Cupriavidus metallidurans CH34: one gene and its partner. Each later gene encodes a partner of the first gene's protein in a complex. Links are inferred from orthologs where the notes say so. Each region holds a gene or a part of one and is shown in the gene's direction. Other genes may lie near its edges.

Region 1 (7,210 bases):
ACTACGATCCGCGCATGTTCGAAGGCCCTGCCGCGCGGCAGGCCGTGCTGGACCAGTTGATCCAGCAGCGTGTTATTTCGGAAGCCACTCAGAAGAAGCACCTGACGGTTTCCGATGCGCAGATCGCTGCTGCGATCCAGAGCATTCCCGCCATCGCCCAGCTTCGCACGGCGGACGGCAAGTTCGACGAGAAGGCCTACGTGCAGCTGCTGGCGGCGCAAGGTATGACGCCCGAGCAGCTCGACGCACGGATGCGTTTCGAACTCTCCACGCAGCAACTGGGTGGTGCCATCGGTACGACAGCTTTCGTGCCGAAGTCGCTGCTCGATCGCCTGATCGCGATTCGCGACCAGCAGCGTGATGTGCAGGCCATCGTGATCAAGCCGGCCGATTTCACGGCCAAGGTGACGCCGGACGCCGCCGCGCTGAAGGCCTACTACGAGTCCCATCTGGCAGCGTACACGATGCCCGAGCAGGCCAAGGTCGAGTATCTGGTGCTGTCGGGTGATGCCCTGGCTGCCAGCCAGACGATCACCCCCGATCAGTTGAAGTCGTATTACGACAGCAACATACAACGTTTCCATACTGACGAGCAACGTCGCGCCAGCCACATCCTGATCGCCGCGCCGAAGGATGGCAAGGAGGCAGACCGCAAGGCCGCCAAGGAGAAGGCCGAGAAGCTGCTGGAGGACCTGCGCAAGCATCCAGACACGTTCGCCGATGTTGCGAAGAAGAACTCGCAGGATCCTGGTTCGGCGGAGAAGGGCGGCGACCTCGGCTTCATGGGTCGTGGTGCCCTGGTCAAGCCGTTTGAAGACGCGATGTTTGCGCTCAAGGATGGCCAGATCAGCGATGTTGTGGAAACCGATTACGGCTATCACATCATCAAGCTGACGGGTATCAAGCCGGCAGCGACCGAGCCGCTCGAGGCAGTGCGTCCCGAACTCGAGATCGAACTCAAGAAGCAGCTTGCCGCGAAGGCGTATACCGAGCAGGCCGATGCGTTCGGCAACATGGTGTACGAGCAGTCCGAGAGCCTCAAGCCCGCCGCCGACAAGTTCAAGCTGACGATCCAGACTGCGGACAATGTCACGCGTACGCCGAATCCGGTGTTGGGCAAGGACAACCCGCTCAATAACGAGAAGGTGCTCAAGGCGCTGTTCAGCGATGACGCCATCAAGAACAAGCGCAATACGGAAGCCGTGCAAGTCGGCCCGACTACGCTGGTGTCGGCGCGCATCGTCGACTATCGCCCGGCCGCCGCGCGCAAGTTCGAAGAGGTAGAGGCGCTGGTGCGTCAGGCCTACGTCGCACAGCAGGCGGCGGAACTGGCACGCAAGGATGGCGAAGCCCGTCTTGATGCCTTGAAGAAGAGCGGCAGCGCTGATGGCTTCGGCTCGATGGTGACCGTGTCGCGTGCCAAGGCTGATGGCGTGTCGCCGAAGGCTGTCGATTCGATCATGCGTGCCGATGCCTCGAAGCTGCCTTCGCTCGTGGGTGTGGACCTCGGCGCGGATGGGTACGCGATCTACCGTATCGCCAAGGTTGGCACGCCGCCGCAGGCCAACGCAAACCAGCGTGAGGCTGACGCGCAGCAACTGGGCCAGATGGCCGGCCAGACGGAACTGGCAGCGTTCTATGACGTGCTCAAGGCCGGTGCGAAGGTGAAGATCCTGCATCCGGCCAAGACGGACGACGCGGCAGCGAGCGCACCTGCTGCACACTGACGCGACGTCACCTGCGATGTAAAGAAGCCCCTGCGGTTGCGAGCCTGCAGGGGCTTTTTTGCATGTGGTCTTGCCGATCAGCTCGGGATGCCGTGGTGCGGACCGGGAAGTCCAGCTCGGCCTAAGGTCCGATGCCTACGCCGCCTTTTTCAACAACGGTTTCAACTGCGACCAGACATTGTCCAGCAACGTGGGCTGTGCAGCGGAGGTCGGATGAATCCGATCGGTCTGGAACCATTCGGGACGCGAGATCACGTTGTCCAGCAGGAAGGGCACCAGCGCGGCCCGTTTTTCCTTGGCCAGCTTGCTGTAGAGTGCGAAGAATCGCTCGGTGTAATCCTGACCATAGTTCGGCGGGATTCGCATTCCCACGAGCAGCACAGTGGCACCAGCTCGCTGGGCATCGCTGACGATCGTTCTCAGATTGGCCTCGGTGGTCTGCAACGGGAAGCCGCGCAGGGCGTCGTTGGCACCCAGCTCGACGATTACCACCGCCGGCTTGTGTCGCTTGAGCAGGTCAGGCAGGCGAGTTTTGCCACCGATTGTGGTCTCGCCACTGATGCTCGCGTTGACGACGCTATAATCGAACCGCTCCTTGCTCAGGCGGTCCTGCAGCAGGCTGACCCAGCCAGTGCCGCGTGCAATGCCGTACTCCGCGGACAGGCTGTCGCCCAGTACCAGCAGCGCGGGCTTGTTGCCAGATTGCGCGTGCGCCGGCACTGCCGTCATGACGGCAGTTGCCAGTGTGATACCCAACGCCGCCAGCCATTGCCGGCGCCTACTGTTTGTCATCCTCTCTCGCATGTCCACGTCCATTCTTGCCGTCGAGTCATTAGGAAAGACCGTAGCCGATACGACCGGTTCGCTGACGATTTTGCACGACGTAACGTTTTCCGTCACAGCGGGTGAAACGTTGGCCATTGTCGGGGCGTCTGGGTCGGGCAAGTCCACGCTACTTGGCCTGCTTGCCGGGCTCGATCTGCCGAGCACGGGATCGGTCCGGCTCCATGGTCAGGATCTGTTCCGGCTCGATGAAGACCAGCGTGCCGCGCTGCGCGGGCGTCACGTTGGCTTCGTGTTTCAGTCGTTCCAGCTGGTCGGCCATCTGACCGCGCTGGAGAACGTAATGCTTCCGCTCGAGTTGCGTGGCGAGACCGATCACGTGCGCGAGCGGGCCGTCGACATGCTGGAGCGAGTTGGGCTCGGTCAGCGGCTGTCCCATTATCCACGCACGCTTTCCGGCGGCGAGCAGCAGCGTGTGGCGTTGGCGCGCGCCTTCGTTGCGCGGCCCGATATTTTGTTTGCGGACGAGCCGACCGGAAGTCTGGACACCGCCACGGGCGAGGCGGTCATCGCGCTGATGTTCGAGCTCAATCGCGATGCGGGATCGACACTCGTGCTGGTCACGCACGACCGTTCGGTGGCGGCGCGATGCGGCCGCATCCTGACGATCGAGGCTGGCCGTGTAGCCAGCGATGAGTTCATGGATGTGGGCGTCTGAGCGGTGTCGACGGGGTTAACTGCGCGCCAGTGAGCGGCGTGCCCGCGCGATCAGCGCGGCGGTCGATGCATCGTGGGCTTCCGTGGCATTGCCACTGAGTTCGGCCTCGATCGGGCGCGCCAGGATCTTGCCGAGCTCCACGCCCCACTGATCGAACGAATTGATGTTCCAGACGATGCCCTGCACGAAGGTGCGGTGCTCATAGAGCGCGATCAGCGCGCCCAGCACGTGCGGCGTCAGGTTTTCCATCAGCAGCATGTTGCTGGGGCGGTTGCCCTCGAACACCATATGCGGAATGCGTGCTGCGTCGACGCCGGCCGCTTGGAGTTCTTCCGCACTGCGTCCGCGCATCAATGCCTCGGCCTGTGCAAAGCAGTTGGCCAGCAGCTTGACGTGATGTCCCGGCAGTTCGCGCGGCGGCACCAGCGGCGCGACGAAATCGACCGGCACGATCTGTGAGCCCTGGTGGATCATCTGGAAGTAGGCGTGCTGGCCGTTGGTGCCAGCCGTGCCCCAGACCACTGGCGCGGTATCCGCGTCCACCGGACGGCCATCGAGCTGGACCGACTTGCCGTTGCTCTCCATCTCGAGTTGCTGGAGGAACGCCGGAAACAGTTCGAGCGAGGTCGAATAGGGCGCCATGCAGCTCGTCGGCATGTCGTGGAAATTGCGATACCAGATGCCCAGCATCGCCATCACCACCGGCATGTTTTGGGCGAGCGGTGCAGTGCGGAAATGATCGTCCATCGCGCGGGCCCCGAGCAGCAGGTCCTCGAAGGCGTCGAAGCCGACGGCCAGCGCAATCGACAGGCCGACCGACGACCACAGCGAGAACCGGCCACCGATCCAATCCCAGAACTCGAACATGTTGTTCGGGTCGATGCCGAAATCGACCACCGCGTCGCGATTGGTCGACACGGCGACGAAGTGCCGCGCGAGCTGATTCTCGGCCACGCCGTGGCGCAGGAACCAGTCCCGCATGCTGCAGGCGTTGGCCATGGTTTCGAGCGTGGTGAACGTCTTCGAACAGACGATCGCTAGCGTGCGTGCTGGATCCAGGCGCTGGAGCGTTTCGGCAAGCTCGGTGCCATCCACATTCGAAACGAAGTGCACACGCGGTCCGCGCGGGTCGGCCAGATGCGCCAGGGCGCGGCATACCATGCGCGGGCCCAGGTCAGAGCCGCCGATGCCGATGTTGACAATGTCGGTGATCCCCTGGCCCGTGGAGCCGGTCCAAACGCCACTGCGCACGCGGCCGGCAAACTCGCGCATCCGGCGGAGTACATCGTGGATGGCGGGCATGACCGATGCGCCGTCGACCTTGAACGGCGCGTCGGGCAGGGCGCGTAGCGCGACGTGCAACGCGGCACGATCTTCGGTGGCGTTGATATGTTCGCCAGCGAACATGGCGTCGCGGCGCGCCGGCACGCCGGCTTCCTCGGCAAGCTTCATCAGCAGCGCAAGGGTCTCGCCGGTGATGCGGTTCTTCGAGTAATCCAGATACAGGCCAGAGGCTTCCAGCGAGAAGGCATCGACCCGTTGGGCAGCCCCGGCTTCGGCGAACCACTGCTGCATCGGCGTCTCGCGGACGACGTCATGGTGTTGGCGAAGGGCGTTCCAGGCTTGGAGGTCAGTCGGCATTCGTTCTTGGGGGGAAATCGGGCACGAACGCCCGCACGAGGCAGGCGCCAGCAAGTATATCGTCAGAATGTGATCGCAAATTCCGGAAGTGGCAGCAAAAAGTAACGAGGCTTGCGGGATTGACGGTTTCCGACGTCGGGATGTCGTTACCTTAGCAGAGGGTGCCAACGCCCCCTATCGGCAATTGTCCGACGCGTGCCGCGCCGCGCGCATCACCTGAGATCACCTGGACGGCGTCTGGCGTGATTCGCGCGGCATTGTTGGTGGCGTTGGCGGGACGTCACGCGCCGCCACCGCGCAGCAACGCGTTGAAAATATCCCGGGCGGGAAGATAGAGCTCGCTGGCAGTCATGCCAGCCGGGCCCGTGCCCGACGCTACTAGCCTGTCGGCGGCGCGGCCGTGAATCCAGACCGCCGCGCGCGCGGCTGCGACGATCGGCATGCCCTGGGCGATCAGGGCGCCGATCATTCCGGCCAGGACATCACCGGTGCCCGCGGTGGAGAGCGCGGCATTGCCGGTTGGATTGATCGCGGGCGGCGCGCCGTCTGGGGACGCGATCACGCTCCCGGAGCCCTTGAGTACGATCGTGGCCTGCCACCGCGTGGCCAGCGCGGTGGCGGCCGCCAGCCGGTTGCGCTGGATATCGGCCACGGTGCTGCCCAGCAGTCGCGCGGCCTCAAGCGGGTGGGGCGTCATCACGTGTGCCACGCCGCTTTCGACAAGTTGCTGGGCCAGCGTGCCATCGGTAGCCAGCAGGTTGAGCGCATCCGCATCGAGCACCAGCGGTGCGGCTGTCGCCGCGTTGGCGCAGATATCGATCAATTGCGTCAGTTGCTTGCGCGCGGAGGCACCCGTGCCCATCCCGGGGCCGACCACGTAGGCGGACATCGCGCCGGGCGAAAGCTCCGTCACGGCGTGCAGCATCAACTCCGGATGGACCGGGTCGATGGCGGGTGCCGGTTGCGCGAGGAATCCCACATGGACACGACCGGCGCCCAGATATAGGGCGGCGCGCGCGCCAAGCAATGGGGCCCCGGTCATTCCATGGCTGCCACCGATCACTGCCAGGCTGCCGAAGCTGCCTTTGTTATCCGCGTGCTCACGTCGCGGCAGCGAATGGGAAAAACCCGGCGGCTGATTGACCACCGCCACGGGATGTTCGGCTGGCGGATAGTCGAGCCCGAGTGGTGCGATATCGACCTCGCCAGCGCAATCGCGGCCATCCAGGGTCAGCAGGCCCGGCTTGGCAGCCAGGAACGTCAGCGTGCGTTGTGCCCGGACCGCCGGGTTGCCGGCGCCGGTGTCGGCGAACAATCCGCTCGGGATATCGAGCGAGAATACCGGCAGGTGCGAGTTATTGAGATGATCAATCCAACGCGCCATATTGCCGTCGGCCGCACGGTTGAGTCCGATCCCCAGCAATCCATCAACGATTGCCGCGCATCCATTCGGCCAGGGAGGAATCCCGGTATCGGCATCGTTGGGCAGCGCCAGGAGCGGCACGCCGGCGGCGCGGGCCTCGAGCCAGGCGCGGGCCGCATCGGCGGGCAGCAGGTCGGCTTCGCCGATCAGCCAGGTTTCCACGAGCCGTCCGCGCTGATGCAGGCGCAGGGCGGCGACCAGCGCGTCGCCGCCGTTGTTGCCAGGGCCAGCCAGGCAGAGGATGCGGCCATTCGGCACCCATGCGTGCAGCCAGTCCGCTGCCGCAGCGCCCGCGCGGGACATCAACGTGAAAGGCGGGGTCGCGGCCAGCCCGGCGTGCTCCACGCGACGGATCGTCGTCAGGTCGTAAAGCGGCGTAACGTCCGTGCCGGCGGGATCCAGCGCGATGCGGTCCGGCGTCGCGTCGGGGTCCGGGGATGTCGAAGGCGAGACAGTCGTGCTCATATCGGTATCAGGCGGGGCCCAGCCGGTAACGTTCGGGTGTCAGCCCATCCATGTCGATGGCTGGCCCGTCGCCTTGGCCGGCGCTCGCGGCGATCTGGTCCGCGGCAATTTTGCCCGATCCGCAGCTCATCGCCCAGCCCGTCGAGCCATGGCCGAGGTTCAGAAACAGGCCCGGCACGCGGGTGGCGCCGATCAGGGGCGGGCCGTCAGGCAGCATCGGTCGCGCTCCGGCCCAGAGCGTGGCGGCATTGTAGTGCCCGGCTACCGGAAACCAGTCGCGCGCGACCTTGATCAGGGTTTGCAACGCGGCCGGCCGCAGATCGAGCTTGCGCGATCCAAGCTCCGCGGTGCCCGCCACGCGCAGTCGATTGCCCATGCGCGTGATGGCCACCTTGAACGATTCGTCCATCAGGGCGCCTAGCGGCGCCTGTAGTTCGTCCGTCACCATGACCG
Region 2 (7,456 bases), 1.1 Mb from region 1 along the record:
GCCATATGCTGTGGAGAGCACAACGAATGCCAGCGCGGCCGTGATGGCGGGTGAGGTGCGAAGCCGGCGGATCGGGTGGGGAAGACGGCGATCAGACATGTGCAATTCCTTCTCTTATGTTTTTGGAAACACAATTGCCATAGCGACGATGCTTCATGGAGAATGCGCGAATCGTCGTGGAAACCGAGGCACACGATTGTCGATGAGCCTGTAGACCTCGTAAATATGCAAGGCGAAACATATGACCTTCCGCTTTGACCTGTTCCCGGTCATTGCCGCCGATGACAACCCCCGCGCCAACGGCAAGGTGTTCCAGCTACTCAAGGCCGTGCGTGAAACGGGGTCGCTCCATCGGGCGGCACAGGAAATCGGACTTTCCTATCGTCATGCCTGGGGTGTGATGCGCACTTGGGAGGAGATGCTCGGCCGCTCGATGCTCGACATGGAGCGCGGGCGTGGCGCATCGCTGACGCGCTTCGGCGAACGGTTGCTACGGGCCGAACTGCGACTGCGCGAGACGATCGATCCGGCCGTGCAGAAGGCCATGGCGGATTTCCTGACCGATCTCGATGAGGCCGCGCGGCCTCAGACCGTGCTGCATTTCTCCGGCAGCCACGACCCGGCCGTGGAAACGCTGGCCGCCGCGCTCAGGGAAACGCCGGCGCCACTGCAACTCGATACCGTGTTCTGCGGCAGCGTGGAAGGGCTGGTCTGCCTGCAGGAGCGGCAGTCGGAACTGGCTGGTTTTTATGTCTCGCCGATCCAGATCGCTGGTTCGGTGGCGCATGTGACACTGCGCAAGTGGCTGCGGCCGGCCACGGTGCGGCTGGTGCGGCTGGCGTGGCGCGAGCAGGGCCTGATCGTGGCGCCGGACATGGCGCGCGAGATCCGCGACCTGCGCGATCTGGCTCGCACCGGCGCGCGCTTTATCAACCGCCAGCGGAGTTCGGGCACGCGGATGCTGTTTGATCAATTGCTGGCCACGCAGGGGTTGTATCCAGACCAGATTTCCGGGTACGACGATCCCGAGTTCAGCAATGAGAAGGTCGCCGAAGCAGTGCATTCGGGCCGCGCGCAGGTCGCCTTCGGCCTGCGCATGAACGCTGAAGCGCACGGCCTGGCATTCGTCCCGCTAACCCGCGAGGCCTACTATCTGGCGCTGCGCAAGAACGACCAGACCGCGCCGTGGGTGACCGCGCTGCTGTCGCTGCTTGCCGACCCGGCCTTCGCGCGGCGCATCGAGCAACTTCCGGGATACACGGCGGCGGAACCGGCTGGCATCCTGACGCCGCAGCAGGCGTTGCCCTGGTACGGTCCCGACGGCAAGGAAGGGGCTTGAGCCGGGCCTGAGAGGCGCCTGGGCGCAGGCGTATTACACTCTTCGCAAGTCCGCAGCGACAAATAGCGATAAACCGCGACAAACGCGAGGAGTGCAATGCTGGAAACCGCCGCGCTGGCCGCAGGCATGTCCTGGGCCAGCGGCATTCGTCTCTATCTGGCCGTGCTGACGGCAGGTGTACTGGCCCGTCTGGGCTGGCTCGACCTGCCGCCAGGCCTGCACGTGCTCGAGTCCTGGTGGGTGATCGGCATTGCCGGCGCGATGGCTGCGGCCGAGTTCGTCGCGGACAAGGTGCCGGGCTTCGACACGGTCTGGGATGGCATCCAGACCTTCATCCGCATTCCCGCCGGGGCGATCCTGGCCGCCGCCGCATTCGGCCAGCTCGATCCCCAATGGATGGTGGCGGCCGGCCTGATCGGCGGCACGCTTGCCGGCACCGCCCACGCGACGAAAGCGGGCACGCGGGCATTGATCAATGTGTCGCCCGAACCATTTTCGAACTGGGTGGCCTCATTCACCGAAGACATCACCACGGCCGGCGGGCTGCTGCTGGCGTTCTTCCTGCCCGTGGTATTCCTGATCCTGCTGGTCCTGTTCCTGATCACTGCCGCATGGCTGCTGCCGAAGCTGTGGCGTGGCGTGCGGCGTCTGCACGCCGGGCTGCGCGGCAACGCTGACAACCAGCGCCCCTAGCGCCCCTAGCGTCCCTAGCGCACCGATACACCGATAGATAACCTGAACCGATCGCCGATGTCTGCCGAAACGACCGTCAAAGCTTCTCAGCCGCGTTTTTCCGCCTGGCGGCAAGCCTTGCGCATGGCCCGCCGGGACTGGCTGGCCGGGGAACTGACGCTGCTGTTGTTCGCGCTAGTGCTGGCCGTGGCGGCGCTGACCAGCGTGGGCTTTCTGGCGGACCGGATGCGTCTGGGCCTGGAGCGCGACGCGCGGCAGATGATCGCGGCCGATGTGCTGTTGATTTCCGACCAGCCATTCGACGCGGCCTTCGCCGAGCGGGCGCAGCGTGACGGACTCCGGGTGGCGCAGACCGTCACGTTCCCGAGCATGGCAACGGCGCGCGTGAGAGGCGCGCCCGAGCATGCCGAAGCACCGAGCCAGCTGGCGGCGCTGAAGGCGGTGACCGACGACTATCCGCTGCGCGGCCGGCTCAAGGTGGCCAGTGCCCCGGGCGGCGCCGAGACGGTGGCGGAGGGCATTCCCGCCCCGGGCAAGGTGTGGGTCGACGAAGCGCTGCTGATCGCGCTAGGCCTGCATGTTGGCGACAGCCTGCAACTCGGCAGCAAGACGTTTTATATCGACCGGATTCTCACGCAGGAACTCGATCGTGGCGCGGGCTTCATGAACTTCGCGCCGCGTGTGTTGTTGCCGCTGTCCGACCTTGATGCGACGAAGCTGATCGGCTGGGGCAGCCGTGTGACATACCGCTTGCTCGTTGCGGGCTCCGATGTGGCAGGCGAGGAGTATCGGAAGTGGGCAACCGACGAAATCCAGCGCCGGCATCTGCGCAATACGCGCGTGGAGTCTCTGGAATCGGGACAGCCGCAGATGCGTGCCACGCTTGATCGCGCCGAGCGCTTCCTGTCGCTGGTGGCGGTGCTGTCGGCGATGATCGCGGCAGTGGCCATCGCGATGTCCGCCCGCCGCTACATGCAGCGCCACACCGATGCCTGCGCGGTCTACAAGTGCCTGGGCCTGTCACGCCAGCAGATCCTGACCGCTTTCGCGATCGAATTCGCGCTGCTCGGCCTCGGTGGCGCGGTGGTGGGCGTGGTGCTGGGCTATCTGGCGCACTATGGATTGCTGATGTCGCTCGGTGGGCTGCTGCAGGTGTCGTTGCCGCATCCGTCGGCGGTGCCCGCGCTGATCGGCGTGGCCGCGGGGCTGGTACTGCTGGTGGGCTTTGCATTGCCGCCGCTGCTGGCGCTGACGCGTGTGGCGCCACTGCGTGTGCTGCGACGCGATATCGGCGTGCCTCCCGTGTCCGTCTGGGTGGCCTATGCGCTCGGGCTCGGTGCTTTCGTGGCGCTGCTGCTGGTGGCGGCGCGTGACCTGAAGCTCGGGGTGACCACGGCTGGTGGGTTTGTTGGCGCGGGTATCGCGTTTGCGGTGCTGGCGCTGGGTCTGTTGCTCCTGCTATCTCGTGTGATGCGTGGCCGCGCGCGTGGCAATGTCGGCTGGCGCTTCGCGCTGGCCGTGCTCGAACGCCGCCGTGGCGTCACTGTGCTGCAGACCGTCGCGCTTGCCGTCGGGCTGATGGCGCTGTTGTTGCTGGGTATGACGCGCAACGACCTGATCGATTCTTGGCGCAACGCCACGCCGGCCAATGCGCCGAATCGCTTCATCATCAATATCCAGCCGGATCAGCGCGATCCGCTGCAGGCGATGCTGGCAAAGGATGGCGTGGAAGATCTGCTCTATCCGATGGTGCGCGGCCGCCTGACGCAGATCGGCAGCCGGCCGGTCCAGGCCGAGAGCTACCCGGAGGGACGCGCGCGCAATCTGGTGGAGCGCGAGTTCAACCTGTCGTACATGGACCAGCTTCCCGAAGGCAATCAAGTCACCTCGGGCCGCTGGGACGAAGGTGGCGCGTCGGTGGAAGAGGGCATCGCCAAGACGCTACATATCCAGCTTGGCGACACGTTGCGGTTCGACGTGGCCGGACAGACCGTCGAGGCACCCGTCACGTCGCTGCGTAAGCTCGACTGGGGCTCGATGCGCGTGAATTTCTTCGTGATTCTGCCGACGGCCAAGATGCAGGGTCTGCCCGAGACCTACATCACCGCGTTCCATCTGCCGCCCGCCAAGGCCGCGCTTGGCAATCAGCTTGCCGCTGCATTCCCGAACATCACAGTGGTGAACACCGACTTGATCCTGCGGCAGATCCAGCAGGTTCTGGACCAGGTAATCGCCGCCGTGGAGTTTCTGTTCGTCTTCACGCTGCTGGCCGGCGTGACCGTGCTCTATGCGGCGCTATCCGGCGCGCGTGACGAGCGCAAGCGCGATGCCGGGCTACTCAAGGCGCTGGGTGCGTCGGCGGCGCTGGTACGACAGACCCAGTACGCGGAATTCCTCGTGGTCGGCGGACTGGCGGGGCTGCTGGCCAGCGTCGGCGCTATCGGGGTGGGTTGGGGCCTGTCGCAGTACGTGTTCGATTTCCCGTACCGATTCAACATCTGGATCGTACCGGTCGGCGTGGTTTCTGGCATGATCTGCGCTTTTGCGGGCGGCTGGCTCGGATTGCGCGAGGTATTGCGGCAACCGGCGCTGGCGACGCTGCGCGACGTCTGATTTCCCTGTATCGCCATGAGCACCGAATCCACCAACCCGCCCGACGGGCAGTCCAACCAGCCCGAGGAGCAGCGGGAACAGATTACCGCGTACGAACTGATCGGCGGCGAGGCGCGCGTGCGCGAACTGGTTGATCGTTTCTACGACCTGATGGACCTGGAGACGGAGTTCGCCGGCCTGCGCGCGCTGCATCCGCCCTCGCTGGAGGGTTCGCGCGACAAGCTGTTCTGGTTCCTGTGTGGTTGGCTGGGCGGGCCGAACTACTTTATCGAGCGCTTCGGCCATCCCCGTCTGCGCGCGCGCCATTTGCCGTTCGAGATTGGCACCAGCGAGCGTGACCAGTGGATGCGTTGCATGGCACTGGCGATGCAGGACGTGGGGCTGTCGGAAGATCTGCAGATGCGGCTGATGCAGGCGCTTTTCCAGACTGCGGACTGGATGCGCAATGTCCAGCGATAACCGGATGCCGGCGGCCGCGCAGGCCGTGCTCGATTTCTGGTTCGGCTTGCCAGGTGCGCCGGAATGGAACATTTCGCGGCGCGAATGGTTCACCAAGTGCGTGAGCTTCGATACCACGGTCCGGGCGCGCTTCCTGTCGTACTGGCAGGCCGCGCATGACGGAGCCGAGGACGACTGGTTCGTGACGCCGGAGGGCGCTTGCGCCCGGATCGTGCTACTCGACCAGTTCCCGCGCAATATGTTTCGCGGCGATCCACGCAGCTTCGCCACCGATGGCAAGGCACTCGCGGCGGCCCGCCGGATGCTGGACCTCGGTTGGGGCCGCCAGTTGCCCACGCCGTGGCACCGCATGTTCTGCTACTTGCCGTTCGAGCATGCGGAATCGCTGGATGCGCAGGACATCGCGGTGCGGGAAATGATGGCCCTGCGCGACGACAGTGGCGGGAAAGTCGATGTGGTGGAGTGGGCCGAGAAGCATCGCGACGTCATCGCGCGCTTCGGCCGCTTCCCGCACCGCAACGCCGTGCTGGGCCGGGTGAATTCGGATGCGGAAGCCGCGTATCTGAAACAGCCGGGCTCGTCATTCTGAGCATCGACGCGTAGGTGCGGTTCTCGCCGCACGCCCGGGGGAGGCCTCGGACGCTATGCTTATAATCGCAACTCTGCCGATACAAAGTCGTTCCAACGCCCATGGAAGCCAAACCGCAAGCCGGTCCCCGTCGTACCCGGGATCGCATTCTCGACGTCTCGCTGCGCCTGTTCAATGAACTTGGCGAGCCCAACGTCACCACGACGACGATTGCGGAAGCCATGGAAATCAGTCCTGGCAATCTCTACTACCACTTCCGCAACAAGGACGACATCATCAATTCCATCTTCGTGCGCTTCGAGCAGGAGATGGAGCGTCGCCTCAAAATGCCGGAAGACCACAAGGCCACATTGGGGGAGAGCTGGGGCTATCTGCAGTACATGTCCGAGTTTCTGTGGAACTACCGTTTCCTGTATCGCGACATCAACGACCTGCTGGCGCGCAACCGGATGCTGGAGACCAACTTCAAGCGCATCGTCGATCAGAAGAAGCGCTTCGCGCTCGAGATCTGCCGCCAGTTCCAGGAAGATGGCGACATGGACGCCACGCCGGAACAGGTGGACGCGATCTGCACCAACATTGTCGTGATCGCCACGTACTGGCTGTCGTTCCAGTTCGTGCAGCACCCGCGCCAGTACAACGACCCCGAACAGATTCGCGGCTATCTGCATGGGTCGAGCTATCACATCTTCTCGATTCTCGCGCCGTACCTGCGTGGCAAGGCGCGCGAGGCATTCGACCAGCTTGCGCGCGAGTACGCGGCGGAGAAGGCCGCAGCGGATGCCGCAAAGCTTGAAAAGGACAGAAAGTGAAGTCGGTTTGTGTTTATTGCGGGTCGAGCCCAGGTTTTCGACCCGAGTACGCGGAAGCAGCGCGAGCGCTTGGGCAAGCCATGGCGGAGCGGGGTCTGGCCCTGGTCTATGGCGGGGGCAATGTGGGCCTGATGGGCATCGTGGCCGATAGCGTTATGGCGCACGGCGGTGCCGCCATCGGCATCATTCCAGAAGCGCTGATGCAGAAGGAGGTCGGCCATCGAGGCCTGACCGAGCTTCACATCGTGCGCAACATGCACGAGCGCAAGCAGATGATGGCGGATCGCGCCGATGCGTTCATCGCCATGCCCGGCGGCGTGGGCACGTTCGAAGAGCTGTTTGAAACGTTCACGTGGGCGCAGCTCGGCTACCACGACAAGCCTGTTGGCCTGCTCAACGTGGCGGGGTTCTACGACGGCATGCTCGGGTTTCTGAATCACGCCGTAAGCGAGGGCTTCCTGAAGCAGGTTCATGCGGACATGCTGCACGTGTCCACCGAGCCGGAGGATATGCTCGCCCGCCTGGCGGCGGCGCCGCGTGTGCACGTCGACAAGTGGCAGGAAGGCCGCGAGAAGGCCTGACCCTCCGCTCCCGGGATGCTGGGCGACTGGGCGACTGGGCGGTTGGCCGATCTGGCTGATCAGTTGAACAGCATCCCCACCCACCGCACCACGTGCGGTCCCGCGATGGCGGCCCACGTGCCGCCACAGAGGATCAACGCCAGCATCACCGCCGCGCTGCCGAAGTCCTTGGCGCGTTTGGACAGGCTGTGCCGTTCCAGCGAGATCCGGTCGATCGCGGCTTCCACGCTCGAGTTGAGCAGTTCCACGATCAGCACCAGCAGCAGCGTGCCCAGCAGCATCACGCGTTCGACGACCGTTGCCGGAATGATGAACGCGCACGGCGTGAGGATCACCACCAGCGTCAGTTCCTGACGGAACGCGCTTTCTT

The links.
Region 2: the proteins of RMET_RS09415 (region 1) and RMET_RS04525 are in contact, whole or in part, in a cryo-EM structure (PDB 9GE8), measured with the Escherichia coli proteins. The link is inferred for Cupriavidus metallidurans CH34 from one-to-one orthologs.

Annotation. Positions count from the first base shown.
Region 1 is NC_007973.1:2,038,725-2,045,934, reverse strand. What follows is about bases 1,466-4,378. They hold RMET_RS09415 (ABC transporter ATP-binding protein), read left to right. Parts: upstream 1,466-2,529; coding sequence 2,530-3,228; downstream 3,229-4,378. Other genes in these bases: pgi (glucose-6-phosphate isomerase), read right to left, coding at 3,244-4,378; RMET_RS09420 (arylesterase), read right to left, coding at 1,863-2,543; RMET_RS09425 (SurA N-terminal domain-containing protein), read left to right, coding at 1,466-1,727. Also shown: more of RMET_RS09425, read left to right, coding at 1-1,465; more of pgi, read right to left, coding at 4,379-4,869; RMET_RS09405 (bifunctional ADP-dependent NAD(P)H-hydrate dehydratase/NAD(P)H-hydrate epimerase), read right to left, coding at 5,150-6,757; RMET_RS09400 (D-amino acid dehydrogenase), read right to left, coding at 6,765-7,210.
Region 2 is NC_007973.1:983,049-990,504, forward strand. Bases 1,709-4,867 are described here. They hold RMET_RS04525 (ABC transporter permease), read left to right. Parts: upstream 1,709-2,089; coding sequence 2,090-4,645; downstream 4,646-4,867. Other genes in these bases: RMET_RS04520 (DUF4126 domain-containing protein), read left to right, coding at 1,709-2,032; RMET_RS04530 (group II truncated hemoglobin), read left to right, coding at 4,661-4,867. Also shown: RMET_RS04510 (ABC transporter substrate-binding protein), read right to left, coding at 1-99; RMET_RS04515 (substrate-binding domain-containing protein), read left to right, coding at 242-1,339; more of RMET_RS04520, read left to right, coding at 1,436-1,708; more of RMET_RS04530, read left to right, coding at 4,868-5,104; RMET_RS04535 (DUF924 family protein), read left to right, coding at 5,091-5,693; RMET_RS04540 (TetR/AcrR family transcriptional regulator), read left to right, coding at 5,795-6,505; RMET_RS04545 (LOG family protein), read left to right, coding at 6,502-7,086; RMET_RS04550 (diacylglycerol kinase), read right to left, coding at 7,146-7,456.